DNA from 4 places in the Photobacterium sp. GB-1 genome. Region 3 is predicted to be linked to each of the others. Evidence: predicted binding sites of a transcription regulator. Region 3 holds the regulator's gene; each other region holds the start of a gene.

Region 1 (5,985 bases), on a different contig from region 3:
CGATGATTAATGTCCATGTTGTGCCGCCTGTTGGCATAGTAAAATCAGGTAGAGCCAGTAACAAGTTAAATGGCGTGATCAGAATAAGTAAATACATCACAACAGTGGTTGGTGATTCTGTAGTAGATTGCTTTTTCACCATCAAAGAATAACCCGCCCAGAAAACCGCAGCGCCGACAGGTAATAATGTCGCAATACTAAATGAATCAGACCACGGCTCTAAAATGATCATTGCACCAATAAAGCCAGCAAGCGTTGCGCACCAACGTGCAGCGCCAACTTTCTCTTTTAGTAATACACCTGAGCCAATAGTTGCAAATAACGGTGAAGTCATAAGCAGTGCAATGCCTTGCCAAATAGGAACAGGATAGGCAAGTGCCCATAGCCAGAGTTGGATACCAATCACCGCAAGAAAGACACGGAAACAGTGCTGGAAGAATTGCTCTGTCTTTAGTGAACGGCGAATACCCATGGTTCTCAGCCATGGCAGCATAGCCACCAGTGCAACAAAGTATTGGATTAACGCAAAAGTAGTTGAAGAGACATGGAGCTTAATACTGAGAAATTGTGCAAGGCTATTTACAATCGCAAAGGCAAGGCCTGCAGAAAGCATCCATCCGGCACCTTGGACTGGGTTATGAACTGGGGTATGTGAATCAGACATTAAAAATTGGTTTCGTCAAAAAAGCATAGCGAGATAATACGCTTTTGTTTTTAGATAGCCAATATAACTGATTGTGTTGAATGCATTAGGCAATAAAAAACCGCCTATTATGGCGGTTTTACATCAACAGATATTGCTAGCACTAACGATTAGTAAGCAACATAAGTCATTTGAATATCAGGATTTAGTGCTTCTAGTAGTGCTTGAGTACGCGCTAATTGACTGATTAGGCTTTCTGCACTTTCTACTAATGCCGCTTCAACTAATTCAGATAGTTTGTAACCTGACATATTCATGTTGATTAGCGCAACTTGCAGCGGTGGTAGGCTTGGGTTAAATGCTGCATTTTCAGCATACATACCCACAAAAACACGACCATCTTTGGCTTTTAATGCAACACCACTGAAGTTCTTAGAGTACGGTGCATGAGAGCGGTTTGCAGCATCACAAGCAGCAACAGCAAGCTCTGATTGCTCAGCAATCGTAATACCATTATTAATGTCGCTTAATAGCGCATCTTTAATCCCAAGATCAGCAGGGCCGAAAGATTCAGGCAGGTATTGTTGCAGTGTCATTGGCTGACGTTCAGGAAGTTGAATAACTAAATCTTGCGCCGTATTCAATTCATTCATGAACTGACGACAGTGACCGCAAGGGCTGTAGTTAATCGTTACGTCTTTAATGCCTGTTTCACCTTTGATCCAAGCATGGCTAATTGCAGATTGCTCAGCATGGATCGTACACGCCATACTTGCGCCTACAAATTCCATATTTGCACCGAAATATAGGCGACCAGATGTACCACGAACAATAGCACCAACATAGAAATTAGAAATAGGAACAACAGCGTAAGCAGCAGCAACAGGAAGGAGAGCAAGACGAAGATCAGTATCAGATAAATTAGTTTGGGAAACTAACTGTTCAAATTGTTCAGGACTAATTGTTGAATCAAAATCTTTATCTTCAATAATTGGTCGTAAAGCTGATGCAAGCTCTTTAGGTAATTGACCTAATGCATCCATAACTTTTGCGTGCATTGGTGTGTTACTCCGTATTGTTGATGGAGAAACATTCTAAGTTAATTGTCATTAATCAAGTGTGATTTGAATCACATTAATAATGATAGTGTAGGTTGGTATACATTATCGAGAGCGAACTCACACATGTAAATGTAATTTTTCCTGTAATAAATAGTTATCAAAACATTATGAACTTAAAACTAATAAGAATTAGTGTTTAAGCTCATAACATGAGATAGGAATAACTTAGTGGAAAAACAGGTGTTCTAAAATAGGGAACATGATGGGAGCGAGTAACGTTGTCATGATCCCACAGATAACTAACGCTAATGAGCTAAATGCCCCTTCTTGATAATTTTCTTCGACAGCTTTTGCTGTACCTAAAGCATGAGATACCGTACCAATCGTTAACCCTTTTGCTAACGGATGGTAAATACGGACCAGTTTCATCACTGGATAACCTAACACCGCACCAAATAGCCCAACAATAATCACCATTGCTGCTGTAATCGCAGGAATCCCGCCAATTTGTTGAGAAGCGGCCATCGCAAGTGGTGTGGTAATAGATTTTGGTAAAATACTGGCTGCAAGTTGAGCATCAGCACCCATTAAAAACGCAATGGAGGTACCAAATGTCATCGACAAGATACTACCAACAAAACAGGCACTTAAAATTGTTTTCCACTTACGCTTAATTAAAGGCAGTTGCTGATATAAAGGTAAGGCTAAGGCCACTACCGCAGGACCTAACAAATAGTTAATTATTTCGTTATCTGCAAAGTAGGTTTCATACGGCACCTGTAACCAATGCAGTGCAGCGATTAAAATAATCAGCGAAATGAGCAATGGATTAAAAAGTGGATTACGAATCTTCATTGCTAAATAGCGCATGCTGTAAAATACCACTAGCGTTGCAACTAACCAGATCATGACTCTTTTTCCTTATGATGAAGCGCAAGGCCGATCACAAGCAATACAATTAATGTGCTGCCTAATGTGCTCGCAAAGATGATAGTTGCATTGTGCTTAATTAAACCAAGGTAGTTTATTAAGCCAACTCCAACAGGCACGAATAGCAATGCCATGTGTTTGATGAGTAAATTACAGGTTTTATCGACCCATTTTGTTTTGCATATGCCAGTAACGAGGCCAAAGAACAGTATAAACAAGCCAATAATACTGCCAGGGATCGGCAAATGAGTCAGATGTTGTATGCCTTGACCAAGTAAAAAGCAAAACATAACAATGGCAAAAGATCGAATGTAATCCATAGTAAAAAAAGTAATGCTAGAAAATTTTATTTATCATACAAATAAACGTGTTATTTGTCACACAAAAAAGAGCATTATTTAGATAATTCGTTAAAAAATGTAGATCGCGTGATATTTATTGATGCTTAATTCCACAAAAATAGACCAATGAGCGCGGCAAGTGTCAAAAGAATCGTCACTTTTAGCCAAATAAAATCGATTACCACATACTTAAACCATGCTTTATTGAATAACAAAGGCTTTTTTTTAGAAGGGGTAGCACGAGGGCAAGGACGGGTAGTAAAAGGCAGTCGACGTGATGTTTTCGAAGGTAATGGGACACGAAAGCCATAGTGAGGCACAACATGGATAGGTATCGCCATTACTCCGTTACATTGTAACTTCCCTGTAAGTGATACCAGTAGTAAATTCAAGTCATAATTGTGATCACTGGTTTCTTCAAACGCATCTAATGATGTAAACGTTTTACGGTAGAGTGAATCGGCTCCAATCACTTCTCCAGCGCAGAGACATAACACTTCTAATAACCGAGATTCTTCTCGCGTTAATAACGTTTGCGTATGATCTTTCCATATCAATAGATGCTTTTCAGGAAAAAAATCTATTTTGTCGTAGCTATAACATTTCAATAGGGTTTGTGTTGTCATAGTGCACACCTACCGCTTAATAGATCTCGAGCGTCACGGTATCAATGATCGCTATTCCGTTATTAATAAACGCAAATCAGTGAGCCGTTTTATTGTTGTCTTTAATTGTTAACGTTAATGACGTAATCATCAAATAAATCACTACATAATAATCTTAAAAAAAAGAAGCCTATTCGCGACATTCAAAAAGAAAATCACGTAATAGGCTTCATTTATCGCTATCGTATTAATAAAAAGGTTTAAACCAATTTAGAAACATAGTCATAGAGAGATTTTAAAACTTTCATCTTATTTTCGTCAGATTCATGCTCGTAGGCGACAGCCTCAAAGTTTTCCATATACTTTGGCATATTCATTTCAAAGAAATCCTGACAATGATGCTTCCAGCGTACTTGCTCTTCATAACTTAACGTCATTGGGAAATTACGGGCACGATAGCGGAATAACAGCGGCTTAATACGCTTGTCATCGACATTGATTTCAAGTGAAGCTAACTGATCGGGTGTCGTTTCACGGATAATATCCATGGTTGAACGATCAGCAGTAGAGAAGAACCCATCGTAGAGCATCGCATCAACATTATCGTTAGCCGCATATTCACGTTTAACACTAAACATTTCGATTAACTTTTCACGAATTTCAGGGTGCTGCTTAATTAAGGCAAGGTTCTTTAAACATTGCTCTCTATCAATCCCTAAACGCGCGGCATCTTCAGCTTTTAATGTTTTAGCTGGAGCAAGAACAGGGCACTTATTCAAATGCACTTCTTTAACGGGCACCGGTAATTCATCTGGTGCTAAATCAACACGCTTAGTATATAAACGCTCACGCAGTTGGTCGGCATCAAGCTCAATTAATGGGGTAGGATCAAGCGCGAGGTTCACTGTAATAACAGCGTTCTTATTATCAGGGTGCCATGCCACAGGCACAATCCAACTCGTATTGCCACAATCAGTACCAAACATGCCAGAGATATGTACTAACGGCGTTAAGTTAACAATATCGATTAATTCTTGTAGCTTGCGCTTATGACGTAAATCAAACAGGTAATCAAACAACTTAGGTTGATTCGTTTTAATGATTTTAGCCAGCTCGATTGTCGCGTAAACATCAGCCATTGCATCGTGAGCATTCGCGTGTTCAATACCATTGGCAACAGACAGCTTTTCAAGTTTAAAGCTAGGGCGATCTTCATCATCCAGCGGCCAGTTGACACCTTCTGGGCGCAATGCGTAACAAGTACGCATAATATCTAATAAATCCCAACGCGAGTTACCATTTTGCCACGCCCAACCGTATGGGTCGAAGAAGTTGCGGTATAAGGTATAGCGCGTTACTTCATCATCAAAACGAACGTTGTTGTAACCAATGACACATGTATTGGGTTTTGACAGTTCAGCATGAATCGCTTCAATAAATTCAGGCTCTGATAAGCCTTTTTCCATCGCTTCTTGCGGTGTAATACCTGTGATTAAACACGCTTCAGGTGACGGTAAGTAATCGGCTGGTGGCTTACAGTAAATAACGAGTGGCTCACCAATAATGTTCATGTCCATATCAGTACGGACACCCGCAAACTGGCAAGGACGATCATTGGCAGGACTTGCGCCAAACGTCTCGTAGTCAATCCAATAAAGTGTTGCTTGGTTCTTATCGTTCATAAATCATCCATAGCCATTACGGTTGTTATTATTACTCTTTATCTAAGCAATGGCTTGTTGTTAAAACCGCTTATAAATTCAGCAGTTTATTGTATTTAAGTCGTTAAACGCTTCAGAGTAAAACCCTAAGCACGCATAACATTAAGTATCCCGTATTTAAGGGCAAATAGGCAAGGCGGGAGGCGGATAAATTAATCGTGGTGTTGAGATATAGGACTTCCAGAATACCGATGGCGTCACTATTTTATTTGCAGAGCAGTTAGAAAGCTTACTTAAAGATATTGCTGCTGGGTTTATTGGTTTGGATAGAAATTAATGTCTCGGTTCTTCCGAAAGAGCAAATTGCGCTAACAGCTCATGCTCTCAGGAGAATAAAATTTTTCTGTAAACCACCACCGAGGTGGGTGAATAAGACCTCGGTGGTGAAGGGGAGAGCGTGATGCGTAACGTTATAAAAAAGAGAAAGTGCATTCAAATAAAAAGGGAGCCAAATACAGCAAATTATTAGTACCTTAAGCTTACATAACTAACGGTACTCGTATAAATACATTATGTTATATATTCGGCTTCGTCGATCCCAAGTGACGGCAGAATATAATCGACGATCAGCTTAAAAGGGTAAGTATCATCTTGATCCATATACGCACCTGATGTGATAACAATCGTCAGTTGGAGCTGTGGAATGATAAAAACTTCTTGACCACCTGTACCTCTCATTCCTGC
Region 2 (5,985 bases), on a different contig from region 3:
GAGTAAACTCAATTTCTTCAAACACCGTATGTAAAAATGTCCCCGGACGCGCACCGCGAGGGAAAGTGTAAATAGAGTATTCAGGCTCTAACTCCACCTCCGTTTCACTGTTTTCTGGCGTTTCTTTCTGTACAGAATCGATATCAAATCCAGGAAGATCTAAACTGCTATCATGATGTGCTTGATGACCTTGTTTCACCAAATTGGAATAACTGGTCATCCACCAATTACGTTCAATCTGACGCTCAAATTCACGACGATTTAACGCATCAGTTTGCTCATTTTGTCCTGCCCACTTATCGACAGGTAATACTGGAGGTTCAGCAATAGTGATCGTCGGTTGCGCTTCAGATAACTTAGCCAGTGCTAACTCTAGTGCAGCAACACCGCACTCTTCTCCATTTTGAATTAAATACCCCATCGCTGATTTGTGTAATCCAGTAGGCTCTTTGCTACTGCGGCCATTACGTACTGGTGCCATACCCACAAAACAGCCATAAACTGCACGAGTTAGCGCTACATAAATTAAACGTAAATCTTCTGCGAGGCGTTCTTTATCAGCTTTAGAAATAGAATCAGCGTGCTTGGTAATATCTAAAATCGTCACGTTATCGTCTTCATCGTGATACTTCACTTCGCCTTTACAATCGACTTCACGATAGCTACAAACAAACGGCATAAAGACTAAATCGTATTCCAATCCTTTTGATTTGTGGATGGTAACAATCTGCACCAAATTACGTTCGGACTCTAAACGCAAAATTTGCTCATCAGAATTACCGTTTGGCTCAGCTACATTTTCAGCCAACCAACGTAATAGCGCATAATCACTGTCTAAGGTTTGACTCGCTTCTTGCAGTAATTCACCAATATGAAGTAAGTCAGTTAAACGACGTTCACCACCTTCTTCTACTAATAAACGCTCAGCGATATTATTTTTCGCCATCACGCTTCGTAGCATAGGCATCACACCACGCTTGAGCCATTGTTGACGGTATTGCTTAAAGCTATTTACTGCAATTTCCCACTCATTCTCATCATTATTAAGCGTATCGAGCTCTATTGCGGTTAAAGAAAACAACCCTGACGCCAACGCGGCACGCAATGCGCGATCGTCATCAGGTGTTAGTACCGCTTGTAATAATCGCTGTACATCAGCCGCTTCTGCAGTGGAAAAAACGCTATCACGATTAGATAAATACACACTGGCAATCCCTTGTTTTGCCAGTGCTTCACGCACCAACTTACCTTCTCGTCCTGTACGTACTAACACCGCAATATCACCCGCTTGCACTGGGTGTTGAGTTTCTTTATCTAAAAAGTAGCCTTGTCCTTGTTGTGACTGCTCTAAAATATGCTGAATTTGTGCTGCTGTCGCCGTTGCCATCGTCGACTCATAATCGCCCTTAGTAATAGGCTTGCCATCGAGGCTATCTTGCAGCCAGAACGTGAGCGCATGTTGTTGTTCGCCGTTTAGCCACCAGCTACGATCTGGTGCTTTGGGACTATGACCAACAGGATCAAACGTAATATCTTGATCATAAATAAACGGGCTATTAGGGGTATCAAACACGCTATTTACCGACGCAATCATATCTGCCGTTGAACGCCAGTTAGTACCTAATGTGTAATGATCTTGAACCTGACGACGGGCTTGAATATAAGTAAAAATATCTGCCCCACGAAACGCATAAATCGCCTGCTTAGGATCACCGATCATAAACAATCCGCATTCAGGGTGATCGTTATACACCGAACTGAAGATACCGTATTGCAGGGGATCGGTATCTTGGAATTCATCGATCATCGCAACTGGATATTGGCTGCGGATCTTACTTGCCAGTAGATCATCTTGATCGTTGTCGATCGCAGCGCCTAACTGCGTTAAGAGATCATCAAACGATAACCACCCTTTATGAGCTTTTGCCTGCGCCAGTAAAATACGACAATGTTCAATCGCGTGCGCTAATAAGGGATCGCGTAATGTAGCTGGGTTATCAAGTAAATCTGCAACCGCAACAAATACCGCATGCTGTGGTGCTTCACCTTTCGGGGTTTTGGTGATCAATTCCTGTTGGTGAAACTTCTCTAATTTATCCGGTAAATCATAATTTTCAGTCGGTTGATTAGCCCATTCATTCACTTGAGCGAGCCACGTGGGTAGGCTCTTTTTGGTATAGCTACGTTTATTCACGTCAGAGTTTGCAATTAACGCTTCTAAATCAGCGAAGTGCTGTTTCCATAATGCTTTAAATTCATTAATGCGTTCGATATTTTGCTGATGTAACTGCTCTAAACTTGCCGTCATAGCCGCTACAGACAGTTTAACGGGAGCACCTGTTAAGCTATTGCCAATATCTTTTAATAGCGCATGAGGCGATGACCATAAATCGCGGATCTGACAAGCAAGCGCTCGTGGTAACTGATAGAAATGACTACGCCAGTAATCCGCTACCACCAAGTTCTTCAATTGGCTTTCATCGGTGACAAATTCATTGTTGAAACGACAGCCTGATTCAAATGCGTTTTGAGTCAACATTCGCTGACAAAAACCATGTATGGTATATATAGCCGCTTCATCCATTTGTCGTTCAGCTTGCAGTAAAATATTGGCTGCCGCTTTATGATCGGGATACTCTTGTAGTAACGGGGCTATAACGGGATCACCACTCACACCACGACTAAACGCTATACGCGCATCATGAATACGCCCACGAATACGATCGCGAAGCTCTGCCGTTGCTGCTTCTGTAAAAGTCACCACCAGAATTTGATCAACCGTTAATTCAACAGCATGACGCGTTTCTGCATTACCATGACCGAGTAATAGACGCAGGTATAAACTGGCAATAGTAAATGTTTTGCCCGTACCGGCAGAGGCTTCGATTAAACGTGTACCATGCAATGGAAAGGCCATTGGCTGCAAAATATTGGTTTGCGTTTGTACCGTCATGATTTTACTTGTCCCATATCGTAAAACTCGATCACTCCAATGATCCCTTGAAGCCTCAAGGTGATCTTGCTCACATCACTACTGTGATCAAACACTTATAAGCGAATATTGAGCGATCAAATCTTGTTATATTCTAATATTGTGAGAACTTACTCACGGTTTGTATTACAGCGGTTGGTTAGTATCAGCGCCAGAAACTTGGTCACCTCTGGACCGGTGGCCGTACAGCAAGCACCCTACAACTAATAATGATTTGCTGACGGCCACACTACTTCCTTATTCCGGCTTTACTTCTTCACTATTTAATACCGCAGCCTGTAGTACTTTCAGTGCTAGCACATAGCTATTCTGTGCAAGTTCATCATTCCAATGTGTCCATACCCGATTGATGTATTTATCCGCGCCTTCACCTGCAAAGAAGTAACCATCGTTAAAACAATCTGCCATTTTGCTGTAGGCTTTCTCGATGGTTTGTTCATCGTCTTTCCAGTTACCTTGCTTATCAAAACACGCTTTAATACCTGCATGTGCTGTTTTCGGAAAATACGCTAAAGGTTGATTCAAACCTTGGTAATACAACTCGATAAGCTCTTGTAAATAACCTTGTGCTTTACTCGCTTCGATCGCATCAATGACAAGGTGTTTATCGGTGCCAATAATATGTGTTTTCTGGTTCAATTCTGGCTGGCTAATCGCTAAACATAAGTGATCACACCAAGCCGCGAGTAAATCAACCGAGCGCACTTTACCACTACGAAAACGCATTAAGCCGGATTGATAGCGCTGTTTCAGCCAACCTTGAAGTAATACGGCATGACCATTTATCGTTAGTGTTATTGCTACTTCCTGATCATCTAATGGTGCATGAATTAATGGCTCAATCTGGTTTACTAACTCATGTACTGCTAGACGACTGGCATCTAAATCAATATCACCAAATGCAGCAACAGGTAACTTGCCCGCTGCTTTTTGCTCTTGGGCGAAATGACTAAAGATCTGATCCGGATCTTGATTGGTCATTTGAGCATCAAGCAATAATGCTAATAGCTCATCTTTAACGTGATAGCTTTCAAGATGATTCAGCACAAACGGTTCATCATCTTCCAATAATCCCATTGGCGGCTCAAAGTAGACTTTCAAACGACGGTTAAAGAAATAGCGTACCGGTAAACGCCAGAAACGCTGCAACTCAGCAAGCTCTAATACTTGTTGTTGATCATCGGCAATCGGCTCTGGAGGGAGTTCACCTAATTGGAAAGGTTGGCTCGCTTGCCCTTCACGAGCAGCAGCGGGTAGCCATTCAATAGCATAACTGCCACTCTCTCCAGTAAATACGCTCGGACTAAATGGCACTAAGGGATGGTGCTCAATCAATTTTTGTTTAATGTTTTCTGCTGATTGATCGACAGGAAGAGGTTCATCTCCCTCTAAGCAATAACCTTGCTGACAATATTCCACCAGCTCACTGACTAACACAGAAGCAATTTTTTCTGCATTGTCTTGAATTGAGCGACCCACGTAGCTGATATATAAGGTTTCTTGCGCTGATAATAATGCTTCAAGGAAAAGATAACGGTCATCATCACGACGAGAACGATCACCCGCTTTAGTGCGACCATTCATTAAATCAAACCCTTCAGGGGCAATATTTCGAGGGTAAGCACCATCATTCATGCCAAGCAAGCACACCACATCAAAGGGAATCGAACGCATGGGCATTAAGGTACAAAAATTAACTTGTCCAGCAAGGAAGCGTTGGCTTACTCGCTCACCCGATAACTTATCGCGTAAATATTGAGTTAGCACTGCAGGTGTGATTTCACCTTTATAACCCGCATCATCGAGTTGTTCGTGCAAGCGGTGTAAGTTATCGCGAATAGATTTAAGAACCAGTTCGCCTTCCAATTCCACCGCGAAAAAATCATCCAGCATTTGGTTAAGTGTATCCGCCCACTCTGTCACCAAATGTGGCTGTGCTAACACTTCACGGTAACTAATTAAGCAATCAATAAAGCCAGCTAACTGCCCAGCTAACTCCGCATCAATCCCCTGTACTTGATCGTAAGCAGAAATGCCTTCAAACAAACCAGTATTATGTGGCATGGCATAACCTAACAGCATGCGCTGAATACCAAACAGCCAAGTATTTTGCATCTGCTCAGGAAGATTAAATTGACTAGATGTATGCTGATCTAAACCCCAGCGAACTCCCGCTTCTTCGATCCACTGTTTTACTTTCTCAAAGCTTTGGCTATCAAAACCAAACTTATTCATCACCGCAGGCACTTCTAATAGCTCTAACAGTTCTGAAGCATGACAGCGACTATCAGGCAAAGTTAACAGACGTAAAAACGCCAACAAGATCGGGTTTTCTTGCTCTGCGGTTCGGTCAGAAATCGAAAATGGAATATAACGATTACCCGGCGCATTACCAAATACCGCTTGGATGGCAGGACTGTAGGCATTAATGTCTGCCACCATCACGATCACATCGCGTGGTTTCAGATTAGGGTTTGCCTCAAACATCGCTAACAGCTTGTCGTGAAGCACTTCAACTTCACGCATTGGGCTATGACAAGCATGAATAGAGAGCGATTGATCATCAGAGATAATCGGAAACTTATGCTCACTGGAATCTAATTGAGTATCATCTTGGCGATCAACCAAGTTTAAGATGTCAGCTTGAATGGCATGTAATAAGGTATCTGATTCAATATCAACGAAACCGGCATCCACTTCGTTAACTTGCATTTCTGATAACAAATACATGTTATCGCGACCAAGCTTACCCATAGAGGCTAATAAGCTATTTCCTACCATGCCATTTTGCATCTCATCATCATAGTGGCTTTCATCGTTGTCTTTTAGTACTTCAATCGTAGCATCAATATCTTGTTGCTCTTCGATATTATGAAGTTTGACCCGCTTACTGGCAGCTAGTCGCGCAAGGTGTTTACGATCGCGAATATCTCCCCAGTAATAACGACAAGGGTTAGTAAACATTAAATGCACATCAATATGCTCACCAATAG
Region 3 (5,985 bases):
TTATTGGCATGGTACCCATTGTTAACTTGGAGTGGATCCAAAAAATTGTTCGTGACACGAGAGATCGAGGGCACTCTCGCGAAGCGGTGATGGAGTCAATCGTTCGCTCCATGGACGATTACTTAAATTATTTAACTCCGCAATTTTCACGCACACATATCAACTTTCAACGTGTACCAACCGTTGATACCTCAAACCCGGTGAGTGCCAAAGGGATCCCAAGCTTAGATGAAAGCTTTGTTGTGATCCGATTTCGCGGTTTAAATAATGTCGATTTTCCGTATTTACTTTCCATGATCCAAGGCTCATTTATGTCACGTCATAACACGCTTGTCGTCCCTGGTGGAAAAATGAGTTTTGCAATGGAATTGATCATGCGCCCCCTTATCGAGAAACTGATTAATACAGGGAAAATCAGTTAAGTTTGCACAAACGAAAATAAATAGAAAAAAGGTTGGCACAAACACCAACCTTTTTCATCTCAATCATTATTAAGCAGTGATGATTTCATACGAATGAGTCAACTTAACCTTTTCACCAATCATCAAGCATACAGAGCAATATTTCTCTAAAGAATCAGCAATGGTGTTAGCCACTAAGGTTTCATTTAAATCAAAACCTGAAACAATAAAATGCAAATTGGCTGCGGTAAATAAACGTGGCGCTTGCTCTCGACGCTCAGCTGAAATAAGAACCTCACAACCCACAATATTTTGCGCTTGGGATTGTAAACCACTGACAACATCTACTGAGCTACACCCTCCCGCCGCCATTAATACCAATTCCATTGGACTTGGAGCTTTATCCCCTCCATTACCATCCATGACTACACTATGACCGGAGCTAGATTGACCTAAAAAAGTCATATCTTCTACCCATTTTACTCGGGACTGCATCGCTTAATCCTTATTCAAACGCCCAATAATTGTCTCTAGTCTTATTGATTAAATAATGAATGTAAATCCTAATTCTCCGCCTTAATAACAACTTTTTTCCTCTCTAAAAATCGTCGTAATAATCATTACTTATCGCACCACTTAAAATTATCTCGCCGCATTGTGATCCTGTGCACAGTTATCCATATGAAATGAACGAATCTACTAGATCAATATCAAGAAAAAGGCGCAGAAAAAGGATACACTCTAACTTATTCAAGTTAGCTTGCAGCCCAGCGGCTGAATGGATACCCTATCAGTAGGCAGTTTTTTTTCTCGTGATAAAAGTTAGAAAAGAAACCAATGCTGTTGGGCAACAAATGCAGAGGAAGTTAGTAATATGGTTCCAGGTAAACCGCAAACAGATCCAACTTTAGAGTGGTTTCTTTCCCATTGTCATATTCACAAGTACCCATCGAAAAGTACGCTGATCCACGCAGGTGAGAAAGCAGAAACGTTGTACTACATTGTGAAGGGTTCTGTTGCTGTACTAATCAAGGATGAAGAAGGTAAGGAAATGATCCTTTCTTACCTAAACCAAGGTGACTTTATTGGTGAGCTTGGCTTATTCGAAGAAGATCAAGAGCGTACTGCTTGGGTTCGTGCGAAAAGTCCTTGTGAAGTAGCAGAAATTTCATTCAAAAAATTCCGTCAGTTAATTCAGGTTAACCCTGATATTCTGATGCGCTTATCTGCTCAAATGGCAAGTCGCCTACAAGTGACAAGCCAGAAAGTAGGTGATTTGGCATTCTTAGACGTTACAGGTCGTATCACACAGACATTGCTAAATCTTGCAAAACAACCAGATGCAATGACGCACCCTGATGGCATGCAGATTAAGATCACTCGTCAAGAAATCGGTCAAATTGTTGGCTGTTCTCGTGAAACAGTGGGTCGTATTCTGAAAATGCTTGAAGAGCAGAACCTTATCTCTGCTCACGGTAAGACGATTGTTGTTTACGGTACGCGTTAATTTTTAACGTCTTTAACCGTACGAAAAAAGCCGCACACTGTTGCGGCTTTTTTATTTCTTATTGATTAATAATCCCCCCATAAATACCTTTAAAAAGTGTGTCATTAATGCCATTAATTAATTTGTATTGCTCAAATTAAATGCTAAATTCAAGCAATGAATGGACTTCATCTTTTTTTGGTTTTTATATGGATATTGAACGTTTTGCCCCGAATAGCTACACCACTGTACCTGGTGCTATCGCTCCTCAACCTACAACTATTGAGATGACAGGCTTTAGTGACCGTCGTTGTTATTTAGAACAGCAAACAGGTTTACGTCGCTGTCCTGTTGAAGACAGTGGTATTTGGGGATCGCCCCTCGATAATTAACAGATTTAAAAAAAAGCAGCCAATTGGCTGCTTTTTATTGCCTTGTTTACACTGTTCAAGAGTTATAAGTACTTTCAAAGATCTTATCTGCCGAAGCTTCTACAAACCCGGTATAAATCTCACCATCTGGCTGTAAATAACGTTTAGCAAACTCATAAAATCCGCCAGAGACCAACATCTCACCATCAGAAAACGTGACCATGACTTTATCAGCCATGGTTGCTGATTGCTCTAACATCACAGTAGGATCGCCTTTTACCGCACCTCCCGCCTGATTAATGTCAAAACCACTTGATTCGAGAAAATGGTTCACTTCAGAAATTTCATTAAATTGCTCAAGCTGATTAATATCAACAGTAAAATGATTAGCACCAAAACCATGCGCTGCCACCCACCCTGCATATTCACTTTCTGCATTTAAAAACTGATAACTATCACGGCTTAACTGCCATGGTTTACCTTGAGAAAGAAAAGCAGGATCAGCAAAATAAGCATCATCAACTTGATCGACAAGCTGACGTACTTCTGTTTGTAACTCTGTTGAACATAACCCTAATTGCAGTTCACTAATAAATACTTTAGGCGCAGAAGGATCGGGATGTTCAAAGTGCTCTGCATATAACTTTTTCGCTTTGAAATGATATCGACCTTTGGGTTTATAACCTACCGCAATAAATGGAGCCGCTAATCTTGCTAAACCACATTTAGGTAGTGCAAAGGTACGCAACGCAATATGATCATTTCTAAGTGACGCATCTTCGGTAAGTAATTGCCGAATATTCAGCGCTGAAGGGCATAATCGCTGAGTATAATCTTGCCATAACGCGGTAAATAATTGTTCCATGCTGCACAATCCTTACTGTAAGTAATACAGTGAACCTATTAGTCTCAGAGTGAAATACCCGGAGATAACTGCTCAGGTAAGCATGTTGCCTCACCTTCCATTGATGCCATTGGGTAAGCACAATAATCAGCAGCGTAGTAAGCACTTGGGCGTAAATTACCAGATGCTCCTGGGCCACCAAACGGTGCATCTCCACTCGCTCCCGTTAACTGGCGATTACGATTTACAACCCCCGCGCGAATATGATCAATAAAATATTGCCATTCACTATCATCGGTTGATACAAGCCCGGCTGATAAGCCATAACGGGTGTCGTTCGCAAGACACACGGCTTGAGCAAGATCTTGATAACGCACTACCTGCAATAATGGGCCAAAGTATTCTTCATCGGGTAAATTTTCGATATTCGTAACATCAACGATCCCAGGTGTAACCACCGCTCCCTGTCCGCGCTTTGCCTCTACCAATACTTCGCCACCAAGCGATACTAATTGTCGTTGAGTTTGCACAATATTGTCTGCGGCTTGGCGGGAGATTTGAGGCCCCATAAACGGTGCAGGCTCGGCAAATGGTCCATCGACCACAATCGCTTTGGTTGCTTCCACTAAAGCTGCCAACAACGCATCCCCTTCGCTACCCAAGGGTAAGTATAGTCGGCGAGCACAAGTACACCGTTGTCCTGCGCTGATAAAAGCAGATTGTAAAATGGTATAAACGGTAGCATTGAGATCACCATAAGCATTGGAGATCACCATCGGGTTATTCCCCCCCATTTCTAATGCCAGCATCTTGCCCGGTTGACCTGCAAATTGGCGATGCAGAATATGCCCAGTATTGGCACTGCCCGTAAATAATAAACCATCAATATCTTTTGAAGCCGCAAGTGCCTCTCCAGTTGGGCGAGCTCCCTGCACAAGATTAATAACCCCATCAGGTAATCCGGCTTGTTGCCAGAGTTTCATTACAACTTCAGCCGTTTTAGGCGTTAATTCAGAAGGTTTGAATACCACCGTATTACCTGCAAGCAATGCAGGTACGATGTGGCCATTGGGTAAATGACCGGGGAAATTATAAGGCCCAAATACAGCCATCACCCCTAATGGTCGATGACGTACAACTGCTGTGGTACCTGCGATATCTTTCTCGCGTTGGCCTGTCCGTTCATGATAAGCACGTAAAGAAATCGCCACTTTCCCCACCATTGCTCCTGCTTCTGTTCGCGTCTCCCATAACGGTTTACCCGTTTCTTCTGCTATCGTAATGGCAATATTTTCACTATTGGCTTTCACCAGCTCAGCAAATTTTTCCACGATGGTTTGGCGCTCAACAAGGGAAGTATGACGCCATTGAAGTAATGCTTCACGCGCGGCATTCACCGCTTGCGAGACTTGCTCACTTGTCGCGGCTCGGCCTTGCCAAATCACTTCATCAGTAAAGGGGTTGAGCGATGCCATCTCATCACCTAAACCATCAACCCATTGACCCGCAATCCATTGACTCATACTTTTCTCCCCTCTTTATATTCGTAGTTTTACAGCTCAATAAAGCGCACAGGCTCACCGGTATTAACCATGAGAGTATCAGCGACCTCTTGCGTCATAACCACGGTTTGCGCTTTATCATTGATTTCCAGTGGGCTCGCAACCGCACGAAAATCAGTAAATGATGTATTCGCCACTAGGCACTGCTGTTCACTTTGATGATCGTTAATTTCAACGATATAACGCTTTGAGTGGCGAACCGTTTCAACATTACGTACATCACATTCAACCGTCGGGCCTGCATCAAAAATATCGACATAACCACGGCATGAAAATCCTTCATTTTCTAGCAAGCGTAATGCAGGACGCGTGTTGTCATGAACTTGACCTATAACCGCTTGGGCTTCTTTGCTCAATAAATTGACGTATATCGGAAGTTTAGGCATTAAGTCCGCAATAAAGCCTTTTGCTCCGATCCCCGTTAGATAGTCAGCATGAATAAAATCAATCGAGAAAAAGTTATCTTTTAGCCATTGCCAAAAAGGTGAGTTCCCTTCTGCATCGGAAACACCGCGCATTTCAGCAAATACCACATCGGCGAAACGATGACGATGCTCTGCCATCATTAAAAAGCGCGCTTTAGACAATAGACGACCATTTAAACCTTCACGCCATGGTGTACGTAAAAATAACGTGCAAAGCTCGGTATCTCCGGTGTAGTGATTACCTAATGTCAGTAACTGTACGGTATTGTGGACCCCTAATCGGCGCGAGGCATGAACCACAGTACTTAGATGATAGTTATAAAAAGGGGCTTCTAAGCCAATCGCCGCTTCAATGGCAGTAGTACCTGCTATCTCGCCGGTATCTGTATCTTCAGCGACCATCAGGTAGCCTTCATCCTCAGGGCGAACGACATGTTTGGCAAAGCTGCGCTCTGAATGAGCAATGCGGTTACGAAGCATTTCTTCGTTAACAGGTAATGAAGTAAAACCATGACCTGATTCTTCAGCGCACTGCATGAGTGCAGAATAATCATCAGCGATGATAGGACGAATAACCAGCATCGACTTCCCTCCTGATGCAGGTAGTGACTATTGTCACTAACTAGATGGATAACAATAAGTCTTATAAGATAACTGGCAGTCGTTCCTCAACTGCCAGCAGCAATGCAAAGTAGAATTACTCGGCGTTATAGAGTGTTGCGATAGCGCGTTCTAGACGAGCCATACCTTCATCCACATCGGCTTTTTCAATCACTAGCGATGGCGTAAAGCGCACAACACTCGTACCAGCAACTAGCATCATTAAGCCTTCTTTGCCAGCTTGAACAAGAATGTCACGTGCACGACCTTGCCACTCTTCTGTGAGAGACGCTCCC
Region 4 (5,985 bases), on a different contig from region 3:
GAGTTTCAACAAGGTGATATTCCGATTAGCCATGCTATTCCTCTAGCAGTCAGTAAAGATATCATCATCAACACCTTATATTGTGGCCCCCATTTAAAAGGTCGTAAATTACAGTGGGCAACACCTGCACTGCTGAGTCATGGCAAATATTTGAATATCGACCATAAGAAGAAAGCCCCCCATATTGAGACCCCTTACGACGATGATATCATCCAACTGGGCCGTAAAATTAATGACACTTACATCGGTTATGGTACAAAAGGGGCAAGTAAGAAAAGCCAGCAAATCGCTCAAGATATGAATGCATCAAGCCTTTCTAAATCTAGTAGCACAGAGCGCAGTATTGCCAAAGCAGGAAAGCAGTATAAAACACAAGATTGGGATTTGATTTCGCTTGCCCAACAAAATTTAGAACAAGGTGTAGCGTTCGCGAAAAAAGATCAACAGCACTATCATGGATTAAATGAGCAACAAATCACCGAAAAGCTTAAACAACAAATCGCACAAAGAGTACAGCTGCAACAACAGATATCAACGTTAGAGCAAAAACGAAAACACTTCATAAAACAATCGAAAAATGAGAACACAAAGGCTAAGGATGATTTGGGAAATGCGATTATTTTAACCATACAGGATCAAGCTAAATCAAAAGGCTTTAGTTTCCTATGAACGTTCGACTAAAAAGGCTGTTATTACCTTTATGGGTATATCTGGCTTTACTCTTTACTTCCAGCACTACTTTAGGCTTAGCACTGTCCCCGCTCACAGGCCCAACTTACACTGGCGATCTTAGCGTCCTTGAAAAAAAAAGGGTGCTAAGAGTATTAGTTTCGGCTGACTTAGGTTTTTACTATATTGAAGATGGTCTTCCAAAAGGCATTATCGCTGAATTACTTCACCACTTTGAGTTAGATATTCATAAAACTTATCCAAAACTCAATATTCAAGTGATCCCTGTACATCGAGATCAACTCATCAAGTTCTTAATTACTGGATATGGTGATCTTGCCGTCGCTAATTTAACCATTACTGAACAGCGCAAAAAGCAAGTCGCCTTTAGTGAGCCTGTACTTACCAATATTTCAGAAGTTATTATTAATAATATTGATTCACCTGAAATTACAAAAATAGAGCAACTCAGCGATCAAGATATCTGGGTAAGAAAAAGTTCGAGCTACTATCAAAGCCTACTTGAAGTCAATAATCGTCTATTACTCCAACGCCTAGCGCCAATGAAGATCCATTTTTTAGAAGAAACACTACAAGATTATGAGTTGTTGGAAATGGTTAATCTCGGGTTGATGAATATGACCGTTTTAGATGATCATAAGATGAAAATATGGAACAAGATATTACCAAAATTACGCATGAATTCTGCTTTCGTTTTAAGGAAAAACGGTGAAATAGCCTGGGCAATGAGAAAAGATAGCCCTAAATTAATGAAATTAGTTAATAGGTATATTGAACAAATAAAATCAGGGTCATTATTAGGAAATGTTATTTATAACAAGTATTTAAATAATCAAGGCTGGATAACAAACCTATTGAACCATAGTAATATGGATAAAATGGAAAAACTTTCTGATCTGTTTTTTAAATATTCTACGGAATATGATTTTGATTATTTAATGATGATGGCTCAGGGTTTCCAAGAATCAGGGCTTAATCAGCATAAAGTCTCCAATAAAGGTGCCGTTGGCATCATGCAAGTACTACCAAGTACAGCAAGAGATCGATATATAAATATTCCTAACATTTATATAGCAAGTAATAATGTTCATGCGGGTATAAAGTATATGCGCTATATCCAAAATAATTACTTAGATGATAGCAGTCTAACCTATGATAATAGAATGTATATGACACTCGCCTCTTATAATGCAGGACCTGGCAATATTAGAAAAATGCGACGTTATGCAAAGGAAAAAGGCTATAACCCTGATATATGGTTTAATAATGTTGAAATTATTACCAGGAGATATATAGGCAAACAACCTGTTGTCTACGTTACAAATATAAATCGTTATTACATTGTCTATAAACAATTAATGCGTTTAAAAAAATACCGCCAGAAAGGTGTCCGACCTTTTGTTCCACCTTACCGGTTTAATGTCCCTACCATTCTTGAGTAAGTATACTTACTTACGTTGAGCCGCCTTTCGTTTAGACGATCAACGTAAGTTAGCCATACATGCATTACTTAGCCTTTAAGCTTTTATTCAATCTTGTTTCATTACGCTGATCGTGTCGATGGAAGTACCATAGCTTACGATTTTTAGAGGATTTTTTCATCGTTTCTATTCCACTAAATTATCACGAATATAATATTTCATTTTGTAAGACAAATGAACATTAAGTGCAGCATTGAATCATATTTAAAAAATTCTGAAATTTATTTATCTAAAATATTATTTTCCATATTTATTAAACATAATAAAAAATAACATTTGATATACACAGAGACTACAATTGCCTATTTAATCATCGTGTTTTTACCGATTGGACTACTGCGATATTCCAAAACCACTAAAAAGTATTTTTCAATCATATTACAGGTGAGATTCAGTTCACAGTTATGCTCATTTGGCATGTTGATGATACAGTTATATGAGCGTATAACGACAACCCAGTAATGACAGGGCTCTTTCGAACTGCAATCGTTTGCCGCAATCGTCATTGATCTAAGCACGTAATAGTGACAGAAAATTACGCGACCAAAAAGTGAGACTTAAGTCACTTTTAGAGAGAAAGAAATATTTAAACATAAGTATATATCTTGATAAGAATCACACTGAGAGCAACCAAACATGGTCTATCTACATTTCGTTTTAGGGTTAATCGTTATCGCAGCCCTAGCACTTGTTGCAAGTAATAACCGTAAAAACATCAAGTACAGATATATTATTCAGCTACTGCTTATTGAAATGGGATTAGCCTACTTCTTGCTTAACTCCTCAATGGGTACAGGGATCGTTAAAGAGTTTGCTGATGGATTTAATGGATTACTCAATTTTGCCGCAGAAGGGACAAATTTCGTCTTTGGTAACCTATCTAACAATGATGGCTTTAACTTTTTCTTAAGTGTTCTAATGCCAATCGTATTCATTTCAGCACTGATTGGTATTCTTCAGCACATCAAAGTTTTGCCATATGTCATAAAAGGCCTTGGATATTTATTATCAAAAGTTAATGGCATGGGTAAACTTGAATCCTTTAACGCTATTAGTGCCTTAATGGTCGGTCAATCTGAAAACTTCATCACCTATAAAGATATTCTCGGTAGAATGTCTGAGCGTCGCATGTACACGTTAGCGGCAACAGCCATGTCAACCGTATCGATGTCTATTGTCGGTTCTTACATGAAGCTAATCGATCCTAAATACGTCGTGGCTGCCTTGTTTCTAAACATGTTTAGTACCTTCATTATTCTCTCTATCATTAACCCATATGACCACGAAGCAGAGATGAATATTGATGAGATGATGGCGGCTGAAAGTGGTGAGAAACTGACGTTCTTTGAAATGTTAGGAGAATATATTCTTACTGGTTTTAAAGTCGCGGTTATTGTAGCGGCAATGCTGATTGGTTTTATCGCGCTAATTTCAATGATTAATGCCGGCTTTGATGCTGCATTCGGTATTAGCTTCCAAGATGTTATTGGCTACGCTTTCTATCCATTTGCATGGATCATGGGTATCCCTGCTCATGAAGCCCTACAAGCAGGTAGTATTATGGCAACCAAGCTTGTTGCTAACGAATTTGTAGCAATGCTGTCACTACAAAAACAAGTAAGTGAATTAACACCGCACACCGTAGGTATTGTTTCTATCTTCCTTGTGTCATTCGCTAACTTTAGCTCTATCGGTATTATTGCTGGTGCTGTAAAAGGGGTGAACGAAGAAAAAGGTAATATGGTGGCACGTTTTGGTTTACGTTTGCTTTACGGTTCAACGCTCGTTAGTTTTCTATCAGCGTTAATTGCAGGCATCATGATTTAATCGTTGTCATTGCCATTCCTCCCTTAAAATGCCGGTCTTTTCTAATATGAAGGCTGGCATTTTTATTACATCGTAAATTCCCCCTCCCCTTATTTATCTGTAAATTGAGAATTTAACTTTCATTTTCAGTTATTTGATTTGTATGATGAATGTATAGAATTGTGCCACTCATCACATAAAATTCGAATTCACGAACAATGTCCTGAGCCTATTAACTTAATAAATATAATTTTGAGGCTTATATGTCGGATAAAACCGTCTCTGGTGCTGAACTGGTTGTTGAAACTTTAAATGCACATAACATTCCACACATTTTTGGTATTCCAGGTGCAAAGGTGGATGCTGTTTTCGATGCTGTTTGTGATAACGGACCAGAAATCATTATTTGTCATCATGAACAAAATGCAGCGTTTATGGCAGCAGCAACAGGGCGTTTAACGGGTAAAGCAGGCATTTGTTTAGCGACCTCTGGCCCGGGCGCATCAAACCTTGTCACAGGCGTTGCAACAGCGAACAGTGAAGGTGATCCTGTGGTTGCTCTTGCAGGTGCTGTACCGCTTTCGATGTATTCTCACAATACTCACCAATCCATGGATACCCGTTCACTGTTTACTCCTATCACCAAGTTTTCAGCAGAAGTGATGGATAGCGGCTCGGTATCTGATGTTGTACATAAAGCTTTTCGTATTGCAGAGCAACCTACCCAAGGTGCTAGCTTTGTTAGTCTACCGCAAGATATTCTAACTAATCGTATTCCTTACCAACCAGTACAACAGCCTAATCCAATTTTGTTCGGTGGTGCGCACCCACAAGCTATTCGTCAGGCTGCTGATCGCATTAATGCTGCAAAAAATCCGGTGTTATTACTGGGTATGGATGCAAGCCAGCCTTTTGTTACTGATGCCATTCGCCAACTACTCAAACAAACACCAATTGCCGTTGTGAATACGTTTGCCGCAGCTGGGGTTATTTCTCATGATTTATACAACTGCTTTTTAGGTCGAGTGGGCTTATTTAAAAACCAACCCGGTGATATTGCGTTAAACAGCGCAGACTTAATCATCACCATTGGTTATAGCCCCATTGAATACGATCCGATTCTTTGGAATAAAGATGCAAATACCCCAATTATTCATATTGGTTATCAACAAGCAGATTTAGAAATTAGCTATAACCCTGTTTGTGAAGTTGTGGGTGACTTAGCGGTGTCTGTTACGTCTATTGCTTCTGAATTAGATAAGCGAGAATCCTTAGAAAGTAACCAACAAATCCAATTATTACGCCACGATTTACAACATATTATGCAGATGGGGATAAATAAAACCTCATCAAACGGCGTTCACCCACTTCGTTTTGTTCATGATTTACGTCGCTTTGTCAGTGACGACACCACTGTATGTTGTGATGTAGGCTCAATCTATATTTGGATGGCACGTTACTTCCACAGCTTTGAACCTCGTCGTTTATTGTTCAGTAATGGTCAACAAACATTGGGCGTCGCTTTACCTTGGGCAATTGCAGCTTCCCTTCTTCACCCTAATGAAAAAGTCATTTCCATGTCTGGTGATGGTGGCTTCCTATTCTCATCAATGGAATTAGCCACGGCCGTGCGTCATAAATGTAATATCGTTCACTTTGTTTGGACTGATCACAGTTATGACATGGTTAAGATCCAACAGCTTAAAAAGTATGGTCGAGAGAGTGCTGTCAGCTTTATAGGTCCTGATATTGTTAAGTACGCAGAAAGCTTCGGCGCACATGGTTTAGCGATCAATACTGCCGATGATATTGAGCCTGTTATGCGAAAAGCTATGAGCTTAAGTGGCCCAGTACTGGTTAACGTCAATGTTGATTATAGCGATAACAGTCGCCTACTTGATCAACTTCATCCATGCCAACAAGATTAATAGGAGCATCACATGAGTGCTGAAACACATAACAAAGCGTTCTACCAAACCTCAATGATGAGTGCATTAATTGCAGGCTT

What was found. Region 3 encodes CRP, which controls carbon source genes, mostly activating them, when cyclic AMP is high. Its sites were predicted from a motif close to TGTGANNNNNNTCACA; they were not measured.
Region 1: the regulator CRP is predicted to act here: its motif matches at 3,001-3,016, upstream of C9J45_RS06895 (CidA/LrgA family protein).
Region 2: the regulator CRP is predicted to act here: its motif matches at 3,013-3,028, upstream of recB (exodeoxyribonuclease V subunit beta).
Region 4: the regulator CRP is predicted to act here: its motif matches at 2,723-2,738, upstream of C9J45_RS02820 (NupC/NupG family nucleoside CNT transporter).

The regions. Positions count from the first base shown of each region.
Region 1 covers NZ_PYOB01000004.1:216,532-222,516, reverse strand. Annotated here, with positions in the region: gene C9J45_RS06910 (DMT family transporter) at 1-664, opposite strand, end outside; gene cdd (cytidine deaminase) at 814-1,701, opposite strand; gene C9J45_RS06900 (CidB/LrgB family autolysis modulator) at 1,930-2,613, opposite strand; gene C9J45_RS06895 (CidA/LrgA family protein) at 2,610-2,954, opposite strand; gene C9J45_RS06890 (hypothetical protein) at 3,080-3,601, opposite strand; gene sbcB (exodeoxyribonuclease I) at 3,841-5,262, opposite strand; gene C9J45_RS06880 (serine hydrolase) at 5,812-5,985, opposite strand, start outside.
Region 2 covers NZ_PYOB01000031.1:17,678-23,662, reverse strand. Annotated here, with positions in the region: gene recB (exodeoxyribonuclease V subunit beta) at 1-2,953, opposite strand, end outside; gene recC (exodeoxyribonuclease V subunit gamma) at 3,230-5,985, opposite strand, start outside.
Region 3 covers NZ_PYOB01000007.1:141,947-147,931, reverse strand. Annotated here, with positions in the region: gene C9J45_RS10305 (phosphoribulokinase) at 1-422, shown strand, start outside; gene C9J45_RS10300 (OsmC family protein) at 492-896, opposite strand; gene crp (cAMP-activated global transcriptional regulator CRP) at 1,276-1,908, shown strand; gene C9J45_RS10290 (hypothetical protein) at 2,097-2,279, shown strand; gene C9J45_RS10285 (DUF1338 domain-containing protein) at 2,335-3,123, opposite strand; gene astD (succinylglutamate-semialdehyde dehydrogenase) at 3,168-4,625, opposite strand; gene astA (arginine N-succinyltransferase) at 4,655-5,671, opposite strand; gene C9J45_RS10270 (aspartate aminotransferase family protein) at 5,787-5,985, opposite strand, start outside.
Region 4 covers NZ_PYOB01000002.1:27,677-33,661, forward strand. Annotated here, with positions in the region: gene C9J45_RS02810 (VWA domain-containing protein) at 1-669, shown strand, start outside; gene C9J45_RS02815 (lytic transglycosylase F) at 666-2,132, shown strand; gene C9J45_RS02820 (NupC/NupG family nucleoside CNT transporter) at 2,808-3,998, shown strand; gene alsS (acetolactate synthase AlsS) at 4,241-5,905, shown strand; gene budA (acetolactate decarboxylase) at 5,918-5,985, shown strand, end outside.